One region of the Bradyrhizobium sp. CCBAU 051011 genome, then DNA from elsewhere that is predicted to be linked to it. Evidence: predicted binding sites of a transcription regulator. Region 1 holds the regulator's gene; the other holds the start of a gene.

Region 1 (7,510 bases):
TCTTCGCTGGTCCGCCGTCCTATCTCAGCTTGTTCAACGCGTCATTGATTCTGGCGATCATGGTATTGCCCTTCATCACCGCGATCTCGGTCGACGTCTTCAAGACGGTCCCGCCGGTGCTCAAAGAGGCCGCCTACGGGGTGGGGTGTACCAACTGGGAAGTCGTTCGCAACGTGGTGATCCCCTACACCCGAGTCGGAGTGATCGGTGGCATCATGCTGGCGCTCGGCCGCGCGCTCGGCGAGACCATGGCGGTGACCTTCATCATCGGCAATTCGTTCAAGATCCAGTCCTCGATCTTCGCGCCGGGCACCACGATATCCGCCGCCATCGCTTCCGAATTCGCCGAGAGCGACGGGCTACATCAATCCGGCCTGATCCTGCTTGGCTTGCTGCTGTTCGTGCTGACGTTCTTCGTTCTTGCTGCCGCAAGGCTGATGCTGATGCGGCTGGAAAAGAAAGCGGGGAACTGAGATCATGAATCCGATTTACGTATCCCGCCGCCGCAACAACATCATCGTCAAGTTCCTTTGCCTGGGCGCCGCGTTGTTCGGCGTGACCTGGCTGGCGCTGATCCTGTTCACGCTGTTCTACAACGGCGTCACCGGGCTCAATCTCGCCGTCTTCACCCAGGATACGCCGCCGCCGGGTTCGACCGATGGCGGCTTGCGCAACGCCATCATCGGCTCGATCATGATGACCGTGATCGGGGTCGGCATCGGCGCGCCGCTCGGCCTGTTCGCAGGTACGTATCTCGCCGAATACGGCAAGCACGACAAGCTCACCTCGGTGATCCGCTTCATCAACGACATCCTGCTGAGCGCGCCGTCGATCATCATCGGCCTGTTCATCTACGGCGCCATCGTGGTGCCGATGGGCGGCTTCTCGGCCTTCGCCGGCTGTCTGGCGCTCGCCGTGATCGTGATCCCGGTGGTGGTCCGCACCACCGAGGACATGCTCGGCCTGGTGCCCAATCCCTTGCGCGAGGCGGCGTCCGCGCTCGGCATGCCGCGCTCGCTGGTGATCCGGCGGATCGCCTACCGCGCCGCGCGCGCCGGCCTGATCACCGGCGTCCTGCTGGCCACCGCCCGCGTCGCCGGCGAAACCGCGCCGCTGCTGTTCACCGCGCTGTCCAACCAGTTCTTCAGCCTGGATATGACCAAGACGATGGCGAACCTGCCGGTCACCATCAACAACTTCGTCCAGAGCCCCTATGCCTACTGGAAGCAGCTCGCCTGGGCCGGGGCCCTGCTGATCACGCTCACCGTACTTGCCCTGAATATTGGCGCGCGCATTCTTGGCGCCGAGAGGACATCCAAATGACCGATCTCTCCGTATCCGTGAGTTCCGCGAGCGGGCCCGTTCCGCAGGTAGCGCTGCCCGAGGCCGCGCCGAAGGTGACCGCCCGCGGCCTGAACTTCTACTATGGCGAACATCACGCGCTGAAGAACATCAACCTGACGCTCGGCACCCACCGCGTCACCGCCTTCATCGGCCCATCCGGCTGCGGCAAGTCCACGCTGCTGCGGATCTTCAACCGGATGTACGACCTTTATCCCGGCCAGAAGGCGACCGGTCAGCTGATGCTCGACCAGACCAACATCCTTGACCCCAAGCTCGACCTCAATTTGCTGCGGGCCCGCGTCGGCATGGTGTTCCAGAAGCCGACGCCGTTCCCGATGACGATCTACGAAAACATCGCCTTCGGCATCCGCCTCTATGAGAAGATCTCGAAGTCGGAAATGGACGGCCGGGTCGAGAAGGCGCTGCGCGGCGGCGCGCTGTGGAACGAGGTCAAGGACAAGCTGAACGCCTCCGGCCTCTCGCTGTCCGGCGGCCAGCAGCAGCGGCTCTGCATCGCCCGCACGGTCGCTGTCAGGCCCGAGGTAATCCTGTTTGACGAACCCTGTTCGGCGCTCGACCCGATCTCGACCGCCAAGATCGAGGAACTGATTCAGGAACTGGCGGAGGACTACACCATCGCCATCGTCACCCATAATATGCAGCAGGCGGCGCGCGTCTCCGACAAGACCGCCTTCATGTATCTCGGCGAGCTGATCGAATTCGACGACACCAACAAGATCTTCACTTCGCCGAGCGACCGACGCACCCAGGATTACATCACCGGCCGGTTCGGCTGAGGAGACAAGACATGGCTTCCGAGCACACCGCCAAGGCGTTCGACAGCGACCTTCAGGAACTCACCCGCCTGGTCGCGGAGATGGGCGGCCTGGCCGAACGCATGATCACCGAATCTGTCGACGCGCTGGTCCGCCGCGACGTCGCACTCGGCAAGCGCGTCGTCGCAACCGATGTCGAGATCGACCGCCTGCAGCATTTGATCGAGGAGCGAGCGGTATTGACCATCGCCCGCCGCCAGCCGATGGCGATCGACTTGCGCGAAATCGTCGGCGCCATGCGCGTCGCCACCGATCTGGAGCGGATCGGCGATCTCGCCAAGAACATGGGCAAGCGGGTCGCGGCCCTGGAGAACGATTTCCAGCCGCTGAAGCTGATGCGCGGCCTCGAACACATGACCGATCTGGTGCAAACGCAGGTCAAGTCGGTGCTGGACGCCTATGCCGCGCACGACCTGCCGGCGGCAATGGCGGTCTGGAAAGGCGACGAGGAAGTCGACGCCATCTGCACCTCGCTGTTCCGCGAACTTCTCACCTACATGATGGAAGACCCGCGCAACATCTCGTTCTGCATTCATTTGATGTTCTGCGCCAAGAATATTGAGCGGATCGGCGACCACGCGACCAACATCGCCGAAACCGTGTTCTACATGATCGAGGGACAGCAGATGCTCGACAAGCGCCCGAAGGGCGACATGACGACGTTTGCTACGACCGTGCCGAATAGTTGACGTAGCGTTTTCGAGCGAAGTGGAGGCCGGTTCGCGTGAAGAAAACGCGTCAGACAGAAGAGGCAAGAAAAGGATGAGCGCACGCATTATGGTGGTCGAGGACGAGGAAGCGCTGACCACGCTGTTGCGCTACAACCTCGACGCTGAAGGCTATGAGGTCGAGACCGTAGGCCGCGGCGACGACGCCGATACGCGGCTGAAGGAGCGCGTGCCCGACCTCGTCGTGCTCGACTGGATGCTGCCGGGCCTCTCCGGCATCGAGCTGTGCCGCCGCCTGCGCGCTCGCCCCGAAACCAAGCAACTACCGATCATCATGCTGACCGCGCGCGGCGAGGAGAGCGAGCGGGTGCGGGGGCTTGCGACCGGTGCCGACGACTACATCGTCAAGCCGTTCTCGGTGCCGGAACTCCTGGCGCGGGTGAAAGGCCTGTTGCGTCGGGCAAGCCCGGAGCGGCTCGCTACCGTGCTGACCTATGGCGACATCGAACTCGACCGCGAGAAACGCCGCGTCGCGCGCTCCGGCCGCCAGATCGACCTCGGCCCGACCGAATATCGCCTGCTGGAATTTTTCCTCGAACATCCCGGCCGCGTGTTCAGCCGCGAGCAATTGCTCGACAGCGTCTGGGGCCGCGACATCTATATCGACGAACGCACCGTCGACGTCCACATCGGCCGCCTGCGCAAGCTGCTCAACCCCGGCCGCGAGCAGGACCCGATCCGTACCGTGCGCGGCGCCGGTTATGCGCTGGATGACCGGTTTGCCAAGGTGGAGCCGTAAGGCTTCGCTATCATCCGCGCAAACTCCACCGTCGTCCCCGGCAAAGCGGCAGCTCTCTCATCGTCATTGCGAGCGAAGCGAAGCGAAGCAATCCATAGTGCCACGCGGCAAGTATGGATTGCTTCGTCGCTTTCGTTCCCTTGCGCAAAAGCTTCGGCGTTTGTCGCTGGCAATGACGGTGGTTGCCGCATCGGCGATCCGGGTGAGGGGGCACAGGTCTATCGATAGACCACAATCGCGGACAGAGTCCCTCACCCCAACCCTCTCAGCGCGAGCTTCGCTCGTCGTGGCCCCGCAAGAGCGGGGCGAGGGAGCGCACCTTGCGCGGAGCGCTTACGTCTCGCGCAAATGAGCGCGCCTTACCTCGTCTGCTTCGGCTGCTGCCGCCGCCGATCGGCGGCCGGTTGATACGCCACGCGCGAGTGATGCGCGCAGTAGGGCAGGCCGCTGAGCGCCTTGCCGCCGCAGAAGAAGAATTCCGGGCTCGAAGGATCGCCGACCGGCCAGTGGCAGGTCGCCTCGTTCAGTTCGAGCAGCGACAGCCGCTGGCTCATCGGCACTACATTGTCGAAGGCGACCGGATCGGCCTCGATCTCCACCTCGAAAGCGTGCGCCAGCGCGGTGTTGCCGCGCGAGACCGGGCGCGACACCCGCATCATCTGCTGGGCGGCGGGGCGTGCCTTGCGCTGCCGCGGAGCGGCCGAGGAGGGACTCTTGGCTCGGCCGGACAGGCCCAGCCGGTGCACTTTGCCGATTACGGCGTTTCGCGTCACATTTCCGAGTTCCGCGGCAATCTGGCTCGCGGACAATCCGGCTTCCCAGAGCTTCTTCAGCTGCTCGACGCGATCGTCGGACCAGGTCAAAACCGTCATCGTAATCTTCCCTTCGCATCGCGCCGGCCAATCGAGGGCAGCGCGGGCGATGTCATTCGTCTCAAAAATCCCTGCGGTCAGAATCCCTTAGCCCTCGCCGGGCGCGTTAACCGCGCCCGAACGTTTACGCCTGCACAAATGGACTCTTAGGGATCAGAACTGCCGCACGAGATGTCGTACCCGACAGCCCAAACGCTACAATATGGCGTGACTCGGGCGCAAGAGTCCGCGCCCCAACGTCCACATCTTCTGACATCTAGGCGTTTCACTGCGTGTTTTCCACCACACCGCAATCCTACGGATTTTGGCATCTTGCACTGCAGGAAAGGCCGTTCCGTGGCGTGTTGACAGCGCTCCCGGCCGACATAGAATACCTCTCACGTGCCGCCCTTAAGAGGCGGCACGTTTCGTTTTCGCCAGACCGGCTGCTGCCGCGTTCGCGCCACTGCCTGCGTGTCCCCGGCCGGTCAACCTTCAGTGCAAACCTTTTGTGATTGCCATGACCAATAGCGCCACGTCGCATCTGCTTCCCGTCTTCGCCAGGGTCGATCTCGGCTTCGAAAGCGGCGAGGGCTGCTGGCTGACCGCAACCAATGGCGAGCGCTATCTCGATTTCACCTCGGGCGTCGCGGTGAATGCGCTGGGTCACTGCCATCCGCATCTGATCAAGGCGCTGCAGGAACAGGCGACGAAACTCTGGCACATGTCGAACCTGTTCAAGTCGCCCGATGGCGAGAAGCTGGCCGCGCGGCTGTGCGAGCAGAGCTTTGCCGACCTGGTGTTTTTCTGCAATTCGGGCGCCGAGGCGATGGAAGGCGTGATCAAGGTCGTGCGCCGCTATCAATTCTCCAAGGGCCATCCCGAGCGCTATCGCCTCGTCACCTTCGAGGGCGCCTTCCACGGCCGCACGCTGGGCACGCTCGCGGCCACCGGCTCCGCCAAATATCTCGAAGGCTTTGGCCCGCCCATGGACGGTTTTGACCAGGTGCCGCATGGCGATTTGGAAGCCGTGAAGAAGGCGATCGGTCCCAACACCGCGGGCATCCTGATCGAGCCGGTGCAGGGCGAAGGCGGCGTGCGCTCGGCGCCGCAATCCTTCTTCAAGGCGCTGCGCCAGCTCTGCGACGAGAAGGGCCTGTTGCTCGCGTTCGACGAGGTGCAGACCGGCATGGGCCGCACCGGCGATCTGTTTGCCTACAAGCGCGTCGGCGTCACGCCGGATGTGATGTCGCTGGCGAAAGCGCTCGGCGGCGGTTTTCCGATCGGTGCGGTGCTGGCGACGGCGGAGGCCGCGAGCGGCATGACGCCCGGCTCGCACGGCTCGACCTTCGGCGGCAATCCGCTGGCGATTTCAGCCGCCAACGCCGTGCTCGACGTGATGCTGAAGCCCGGCTTCTTCGATCATGTGCAGAAAATGTCGCTGCTGTTGAAACAGAAACTCGCCTCGGTGGTCGATCGCTATCCTGCCGTGCTCTCGGAAGTGCGCGGCGAGGGACTTCTGGTCGGCGTCAAGGCCGTGGTGCCCTCGGGCGATCTCGTCAATGCGTTGCGTGACCAGAAATTGCTCACCGTCGGCGCCGGCGACAATGTGGTGCGATTCCTCGCGCCCTTGATCGTGACCGAGGCCGAGATCGATCAATCCATCCAGATGCTGGAACGCGCCTGCGGCGCGCTGTCGGCTACGCAGTTGAAGAAGGCGGCGGGATGATGAGCAAGTCCGTCCGCCATTTCCTCGACATCAACGAGTTGCCGCCAAAGGAGCTGCGCAACATGCTGGCGCTGGGCGCCGACATGAAGGCGAAGCTCAAGGCTCATGAAAAGGGCAAGAAGCCGCTCGAAGGCAAGACGCTGGCGATGATCTTCGAACGTCCCTCGACCCGCACGCGCGTCTCGTTCGACGTCGGCATGCGCCAGCTCGGCGGCGAGTCGATCATGCTGACGGGCGCGGAGATGCAGCTCGGCCGCGGCGAGACCATCGCCGACACCGCGCGCGTGCTGTCGCGCTATGTCGATGCGATCATGATCCGCATCCTCAACCACGATGCGCTGCTCGAGCTTGCCGCGCACGCCACCGTGCCCGTGATCAACGGCCTGACGCGGCGCTCGCACCCCTGCCAGGTGATGGCCGACCTGATGACCTTCGAAGAGCATCGCGGGCCGATCGAGGGCAAGACCGTGGCCTGGACCGGCGACGACAACAACGTGCTGGCGTCCTGGGCGCACGCGGCCGAGCGTTTCAAGTTCCAGCTCAATGTCGCGACCCCGCCGGAGCTTGCGCCGAAAAAGGTGATGCGCGACTGGATCAAGGCGACCGGCGCGCCGATCGTGCTTGGTACCGATCCGGAAGCCGCCGTGCGCGGCGCCGATTGCGTCGTCACCGACACCTGGGTCTCGATGGGCGACAAGGAGGGCGAGCACCGCCACAACGTGCTGAAGCCCTATCAGGTCAATGAGAAGCTGATGTCGCTGGCCAGCAAGGACGCGATCTTCATGCACTGCCTGCCCGCCCATCGCGGCGAGGAGGTCACCGATGAGGTGATCGACGGCCCGCAATCGGTGGTGTTCGACGAGGCCGAAAATCGCCTGCACGCGCAAAAGGGCATTCTGGCCTGGTGTTTCAACGAAGTGGCGTAGGCCTTGATGTCGTCCCTGCCTAGTGCGCGATTGCGCACGGGAGCAGGGACCCATACCGCGTGATCTCGCGTTCTTTGCGCGGTATGGCAGACATCGTTCGTGACGATAAACGCCTGTGGTTATGGGTCCCTGCTTTCGCAGGGACGACGCGTGGAGAAAGTTTCGCCGCTCTTCACCCCCTTCACTTTTCTCTTGCCGACCCCAGATAGAGCGCCATGGTTTCAGATTCCCCCGACATCAAAATCACACCCGAGGCGCCCGTTCGCGCGCCCTCGTCCGTTCCCGTCGATGACGCGGTGCTGCCGTTCGAGGTCGCCTCGCTCGATCTGCGCGGACGGCTGACCCGGCTCGGCCCGG
Region 2 (7,510 bases), 3.2 Mb from region 1:
AAGATCTCGCCGGCAAACCGTTCGTCGGGCCCGCGGGCCAAATGCTCGACCGCGCACTGGACGAGGCCGGCATCGACCGCCGCAAGGTCTACGTCACCAATGCGGTCAAACATTTCAAGTTTGTGCCGCGCGGAAAAATCCGCCTGCACCAGAAGCCGAGCACGCCGGAGATCAAGGCCTGCCGGCAGTGGTACGAACGCGAGCTCGCCGCGATCGAACCCGAACTGGTGGTGGCGATGGGCGCCACCGCGGCGCAAAGCGTGTTCGGCAAGATCACCCCGATCAACAAGAACCGCGGCCGCCCGATCGATCTCGACGACGGCACCAGGGTCTTGGTGACAGTGCACCCGTCCTATCTGCTGCGCTTGCCGGACGCCGACGCCAAGGCGCGCGAATACCGGCGTTTCGTTCAGGACCTCAAAATAGCCGCTACCGTGCTGCGAAAATCAGCACATGCGGCCTGAATTCCGCCAAGCCGGCAGCCGCAATATCTGGTGAAAAATAACGGGAAAAATTGACAATCCCGTCTGCAACCATTAATTGATGGGATACACAATCGCATTCTCAAGGGAATGTGGGACGTTCTGGTTCACGCCGTGACGCTCCTACATGGTCGACGCGCTGCGCGGTCCTCCTCCAGCCCCGGCGCCGTGCAGCGCTCGACCCTCTTTTTCCTCACGGCGCTACCCCATAAGCCGCGCTCGGCGGTCCATCGGCCGGAACCGTACAGGCGCCGGATCAGCAGCCTGGTGAGATGGCCTAGCCCCTCGCCGCGGCCTCCAGTTCTGCGATATCGAACTTGACCATCTTCAGCATTGCCTCCGCAACGCGCCTGGCTTTTGCAGGGTCGGGATCGCTCATCAACTCGCCGAGCCGTCTGGGTGCAATCTGCCAGGAGAGGCCCCAGCGGTCCTGCAGCCAGCCGCATTGCTCGATCTTGCCGCCCTCTTTCAGGGCGTCCCACAAGCGGTCGATCTCGGCCTGCGTGTCGCATTCCACCATGATCGAGAAGCTGTGGTTGAACGGATCGAGCGGGCCCGCCTCGATCGCCATGTAGCGCTGGTCTCCCAGGGTGAAGCCCGCGATCTTGACGCTGCCGGCGGGACCGCTCGGGCTCTCGGCCGGCAGGGCCGAAACCCACTGCACCGACGAACCGCGGATGAGCGAGGTGTAGAAGCCGATCGCGGCCTCCATGTCCTTCGCGAACCAGAGATGTTGTGTGACCTTCATCGGGGCTCCTTCCTCCAAATGGCCAGCGTGCGCACGGCCGCTTTCGTTCCAAGGACGGATGAAATGAACGTCCGCCGACAGGGACGACGAGATTTTCGCGTGCAGATCATCGGCCAAACCGCTGAACCGATAAGCAATTCAGGAGCGCCTGGTTGGATCCGCGCATCATAAATCGGTTCAAAGGAAAATAGTGAAGACCCGCACTGGAGATACGGGCTTTCCTTGATGTGCGATCAAACTTCAGCGGCGCTGCCGGTCGCCCGTGTCATCTAACCTTCAAGTGCCTCGGTCAAAAATGCCCGCCTCTCAGCCGATTTCGACGGGGTGTCAGAATGACCGATATCGCTCTTAATCAACGATCGGCGACGCAACGCCTGCCCAGCCGGCTTCGCGGCCGAACCTCGACAAGGGGTTCAATCCGCTGACCCTGATCCTGTTCTGCGGCATCCTCGCCGCCGGGCTGCTGTACGTTGCCTATAGCATCTACGTCGACATCGACGCGACCGGCATGCGGGTCACGGCCTACCTGCCCTATATCCTGCTGTTCGTCGCCCTCCTGATCGCGCTCGGCTTCGAATTCGTCAATGGCTTCCACGACACCGCCAACGCGGTCGCGACCGTGATCTACACCCACTTGATGCCGGCGGAATTCGCCGTGATGTGGTCAGGCTTCTTCAATTTCCTCGGCGTGCTGCTATCTTCCGGCGCGGTCGCCTTCGGCATCGTCTCGCTGCTGCCGGTGGAGTTGATCCTTCAGGTCGGAAGCAGCGCCGGTTTCGCAATGGTGTTCGCGCTGCTGATTGCCGCGATCGTCTGGAACCTCGGCACCTGGTATTTCGGCCTTCCGGCTTCCTCTTCGCACACGCTGATCGGCTCGATCATCGGCGTCGGCATCGCCAACGCGCTGATGCACGGCCGCGACGGCACTTCGGGTGTCGACTGGACCAAGGCGACCGAGATCGGCTACGCGCTGTTGCTCTCGCCGCTGTTCGGCTTCTGCATGGCGGCGATCCTGCTGCTGGCGCTGAAGTTCATCGTCCGCAATCCCGCGCTCTATGCCGCGCCCGAAGACAACAAGCCGCCGCCGATGTGGATCCGCGGCATCCTGATCGCGACCTGCACCGGCGTCAGCTTCGCGCACGGCTCCAACGATGGCCAGAAGGGCATGGGCCTGATCATGCTGATCCTGATCGGCACGGTGCCGACCGCCTACGCGCTGAACCGCGCGCTGCCGGAATCGCAGGTGGTGCAATTCCAGAAGACCTCGGAGGCCGCCTCCAAGGTAATCGCCGCCAGGGGCGCCGGCCACAGCATCATCGGCGATCCGCGCCCTGCGGTGACGCAATACGTTTCTGCCCGCAAGATCAGCGAAGGCACCTATCCCTCGCTGGCCGTGCTGGTGAAGGACATCGGTGACCAGGTCCAGAAATACGGCTCGCTGAACAAGGTGCCGGCCGAAGCCGTCGGCAACACCCGCAACGACATGTACCTGACGTCGGAGGCGATCCGCTTCCTGATGAAGGACAAGGAAAACGACCTGAACAAGGAAGAGGTCGACACCCTCAAGGCCTACAAGGCCTCGCTCGACTCAGCCACCAAGTTCATCCCGCTCTGGGTCAAAATCGCAGTCGCGATCGCACTCGGGCTGGGCACCATGATCGGCTGGAAGCGCATCGTCATCACCGTCGGCGAGAAGATCGGCAAGTCGCATCTGACCTACGCGCAAGGTGCGTCCGCCGAACTGGTTGCCGCCTCCACGATCGGCGTCGCCGACGTGTTCGGCCTGCCGGTTTCCACCACCCACGTGCTGTCATCCGGCGTCGCCGGCACGATGGCGGCCAACGGTTCGGGCCTGCAGATGGCGACTGTGCGCAATCTCTTGATGGCATGGGTGCTGACGCTGCCGGCCGCGATCTGCCTGTCGGCAGGCCTCTACGTGCTGTTCTCGAATCTGTTCTGAGTATCGGGTCGGTACGGTAGGGTCGCTGCCACACAGGCAGCAGCCTCGACGGGTAGCGGAAGGCCGGAACCAAACTCCGGCCTTTTGCTTTCCGCTAGTGCCCTGACTGATGATACGGCAGGACATCGACGTTCATACATCACACGACCCCAACAGCTCTGCAGCTGGAGCCCGCCATGACCAAAAAGCCGCCGGATGGCACCATCCACGACCGCATTCAGGCGGAAATGCTTGATAGTTTCGATGAGGAACTGGAACTTGAAATCGACGACGATCGTCTCGATGCACTGACCAATGAATTTGCCGACCATACGGAAGAAGAAACGATCGATCGGCGCGTCTACTTCAAGGAATTATTCCGTCTGCAGGGCGAACTGGTAAAATTGCAGACCTGGGTGCAGCACCACAAGCTCAAGGTGGTGGTGATTTTCGAGGGGCGCGATTCCGCCGGCAAGGGCGGCGTCATCAAGCGCATCACCCAGAGACTCAATCCGAGGGTCTGCCGCGTCGCGGCGCTTCCGGCGCCGAACGAGCGTGAGCGCACGCAATGGTATTTCCAGCGTTATGTTTCGCATTTGCCGGCCGGCGGTGAGATCGTGCTGTTCGACCGTAGCTGGTATAACCGCGCCGGCGTCGAGCGCGTCATGGGCTTCTGCACCGAAGACGACGTTGAAGAATTCTTCCGGTCGGTGCCGGAATTCGAGCGTATGCTCGTGCGCTCCGGAATCATCCTCATCAAGTACTGGTTCTCCATCACCGACGAACAGCAGTATTTGCGCTTCACGATGCGAATCCACGATCCGCTCAAGCAGTGGAAGCTCAGCCCGATGGATGTGGAATCGCGCAGCCGCTGGGAGCAATACACCAAGGCCAAGGAAGCGATGCTGGAGCGTACCCACATTCCGGAAGCTCCCTGGAACATCGTCGAAGCCGACGACAAGAAGAAGGCAAGGCTGAACTGCATCGCGCATCTGCTCGAACAAATTCCCTACCAGGAAATCAAGCAGGAGCGGGTGGTTCTGCCGGCGCGGGTTCGCAACCCCGAATATAGCCGCGCGCCGGTTCCAGCCGAAATGTACGTACCGGAGCGCTATTGAGCGGCCGCTTCACGGTCGGCGCCATCAACGTGCTGAGCCCGGCCGGCGTGCTGCGGATCGGCGACGCCGCCGTGTTCGGGGTGATCACTTCGCTCAGATATCGAGCGTCGCGCCGGACGGAAAATAATGAAGGCCCGCACTGGAGATACGGGCCTTCCTTGATGTGCGGTCAAACTTCACATGCGATCGAGGGTGAAGAACCTCTACGCCGCCGCGAGCTTGTTCTCGACCAGCTTGATCCAGTACGAGGTGCCGTACACGATCGCCTCGTCGTTGAAATCATAGGCGGGGTGATGGAGACCCGCGCTGTCGCCGTTGCCGCAGAAGATGAACGCGCCGGGACGCGCTTCCAGCATGTAGGAAAAATCTTCCGCGCCCATCAGCGGCGGCATGTCATGGACGTTCTGGGCGCCGGCCACTTCCCTGGCCACCTGCGTCGCGAACTCGGTCTGCTCGGCGTGATTGTTGGTGACGGGATAGCCACGCTCGTAAATCAGATCGATCTTGGCGCCGGTCATTTTGGCCACGCCCTCGCACACCTCGCGGACCCGCTTCTCGACCGTCTCACGCACTTCCGCCGTCAGTGTCCGCACGGTGCCGCGGAGTTCGGCGGTGTGCGGAATGACGTTGCGCGCGTTGCCGGCATGGAACTCGCAGATCGAGATCACCGCCGACTCCAGGGGATCGATTGTCCGCGAGACAATCGACTGCAGCGCGGTGATGAGCTGCGAACCGACCAGGACGGAATCGATGCATTTGTTCGGGCGCGCGGCATGGCCGCCGAGGCCCTCGATCTTGATGTCGATCGAGTCGGTCGCGGCCATTACCGGGCCGGGCCGGATGGCGAAGGAGCCGATCGGAATCCCGGGTCCGTTATGCATGCCATAGACCTGCTCGATGCCGAACCGGTCCATCAGTCCGTCCTGGATCATGGCGGCGGCGCCGGCCCCGCCCTCCTCGGCCGGCTGGAAGATCACGACCGCGTTGCCGGCGAAATTCCGGGTCTCGGCAAGGTACCGCGCTGCACCCAAAAGCATCGCGGTGTGGCCGTCGTGGCCGCAGGCGTGCATCTTGCCCGGCGTTTTGGAGGCATGGGGAAGGTTGGTCGCCTCCTCGATCGGCAGCGCGTCCATGTCGGCGCGGAGCCCGATCACCTTGATCTCGCCCTTGCCGGGCTGCTTGCCCTTGATGACGCCGACGACGCCGGTACGGCCGAGGCCGGTAGCCACCTCGTCGCAGCCGAATTCGCGCAGGCGATCCGCCACGAATGCTGCGGTGCGGTGGACGTCGTACAGCAATTCGGGGTTTTCATGAATATCGCGGCGCCAGGCCTGAATATCGGGTTGCAGATCGGCGACGCGGTTGACGATAGGCATGGGATTCTCGAACCTCAGTTTGGAACGCGTAAGGCTTTTGTAGCATGCAAGCGGCGGTCCACCCAACCGCCTGCCGCAGAGCCCCCATCCCCACCTGGAGCACGGTTGGAAAGCCGAACCTGGACGGGTCACGCGGCCAGCGTGTTCTCGACCAGCCTGATCCAGTAAGACGTGCCGAACACGATCGCCTCGTCGTTGAAATTGTAGGCGGGGTGATGCAGCCCTGCGCTGTCGCCGTTGCCGCAGAAGATCAGCGCACCCGGCCGCTGCTCCAGCATGAAGGCGAAATCTTCGCCGGCCATCAGCGGTGGCATCTCCTGCACATTGGCATCGCCGGCGATTTCTCTGGCTGCCCGCATCGCGACATCTGTCTGCCTGATATGGTTGACCGTTACCGGATAGCCGCGATCGTAGGTCAGATCGATCCTGGCGCCGGTGATCTGCGCCACGCCGGCGACGACCTCGCGGACCCGCCGTTCCACCAGATCCCGCACTTCGCCGTTCAGGGTACGGACGGTGCCCTTCAACTCGGCGGTTTGCGGAATCACGTTGCGGGCGTTGCCGGCGTGAAATTCGCACATCGAAATGACGGCAGATTCCAGCGGATCGACGCTACGCGACACGATCGACTGCAGCGCCGTGATCAGCTGCGCGCCGACAAGGACGGAATCGATGCTTTGGTGCGGCTGCGCGGCGTGCCCACCGCGCCCCTCGATTTTGATGAGGACGGCATCGCCTCCGGCCATGATCGGGCCGGGCCGCAGCGCGAACGAGCCGACCGGAATGCCGGGACCGTTATGCATGCCGTAGACCTGCTCGATACCGAAGCGGTCCATCAGCCCGTCCTTGATCATGGCGACGGCACCCGCGCCGCCCTCCTCGGCCGGCTGGAAGATCACGACCGCATTGCCTGCGAAATTGCGGGTCTCGGCGAGATAGCGCGCGGCCCCCAAAAGCATCGCGGTGTGGCCGTCATGGCCGCAGGCGTGCATCTTGCCCTTCGTTTTGGACGCGTAAGGCAGATTGGTCGCCTCCTCGATCGGCAGCGCGTCCATGTCCGCTCGCAGCCCGATGACCTTCACGTCACCATTGCCAGCGGGCCTGTTGCCCTTGATGACGCCGACGACGCCGGTGCGGCCGATACCGGTAATAACCTCGTCGCAGCCGAATTCCCGCAACCGGTCTGCCACCAATGCCGCAGTGCGGTGCACCTCGTAGAGCAATTCCGGGTGTTCATGAATATCCCGGCGCCAGGCCTGGATGTCGGGTTGAAACTCGGCGACACGATTGACGATGGGCATGGGGATAGCAGGCTTTCCGGATTGAACGCTTCTGCCCCTGTAGCATGCAAGGGGCGGTCCAACCAACGCACTCTGCTGGCAGACCTCCCGTCCGAGCCGTCATGGCCGGGGCTTGTCCCGGCCATCCACGTCTGACTAATAAACGCCCAAGAAGGCGTGGATTCCCGGAACAAGTCCGGGCATGACGGCGTCGATGGGTGGAAGCTGAGAAATGCCGAAACGGCTTGAAGGCGATTTCGACTATATCGTGGTCGGTGCAGGGACTGCCGGCTGCATCATGGCCAACCGGCTGTCGGCCGATCCGAAAAATCGCGTGCTGATCCTGGAGGCCGGCGGCAACGACAACTGGATCTGGTTTCACATCCCGGTCGGCTATCTCTTCGCGATCGGCAATCCCCGCTCCGACTGGATGTTTCGGACCGAGGCGGAGCCCGGGCTCAACGGCCGGTCGCTCGCCTATCCCCGCGGCAAGGTGATCGGCGGCTGCTCCGCCATCAACGCCATGATCTCGATGCGCGGCCAATCCGCCGATTACGATCACTGGCG

Evidence for each region. Region 1 encodes PhoB, which activates phosphate uptake and scavenging genes when phosphate is short. Its sites were predicted from a motif close to TGTCATNNANCTGTCAT; they were not measured.
Region 2: the regulator PhoB is predicted to act here: its motif matches at 1,494-1,510, upstream of ACH79_RS22710 (inorganic phosphate transporter).

The regions. Positions count from the first base shown of each region.
Region 1 is NZ_CP022222.1:1,697,237-1,704,746, reverse strand. It holds gene pstC (phosphate ABC transporter permease subunit PstC) at 1-473, shown strand, start outside; gene pstA (phosphate ABC transporter permease PstA) at 478-1,323, shown strand; gene pstB (phosphate ABC transporter ATP-binding protein PstB) at 1,320-2,141, shown strand; gene phoU (phosphate signaling complex protein PhoU) at 2,153-2,869, shown strand; gene phoB (phosphate regulon transcriptional regulator PhoB) at 2,943-3,647, shown strand; gene ACH79_RS08165 (GcrA family cell cycle regulator) at 4,007-4,519, opposite strand; gene ACH79_RS08160 (aspartate aminotransferase family protein) at 5,019-6,227, shown strand; gene argF (ornithine carbamoyltransferase) at 6,227-7,153, shown strand; gene ACH79_RS08150 (Hsp33 family molecular chaperone) at 7,369-7,510, shown strand, end outside.
Region 2 is NZ_CP022222.1:4,859,504-4,867,013, reverse strand. It holds gene ACH79_RS22720 (UdgX family uracil-DNA binding protein) at 1-464, shown strand, start outside; gene ACH79_RS22715 (VOC family protein) at 760-1,230, opposite strand; gene ACH79_RS22710 (inorganic phosphate transporter) at 1,589-3,190, shown strand; gene ppk2 (polyphosphate kinase 2) at 3,367-4,287, shown strand; gene ACH79_RS22700 (M20 aminoacylase family protein) at 4,491-5,663, opposite strand; gene ACH79_RS22695 (M20 aminoacylase family protein) at 5,792-6,964, opposite strand; gene ACH79_RS22690 (GMC family oxidoreductase) at 7,176-7,510, shown strand, end outside.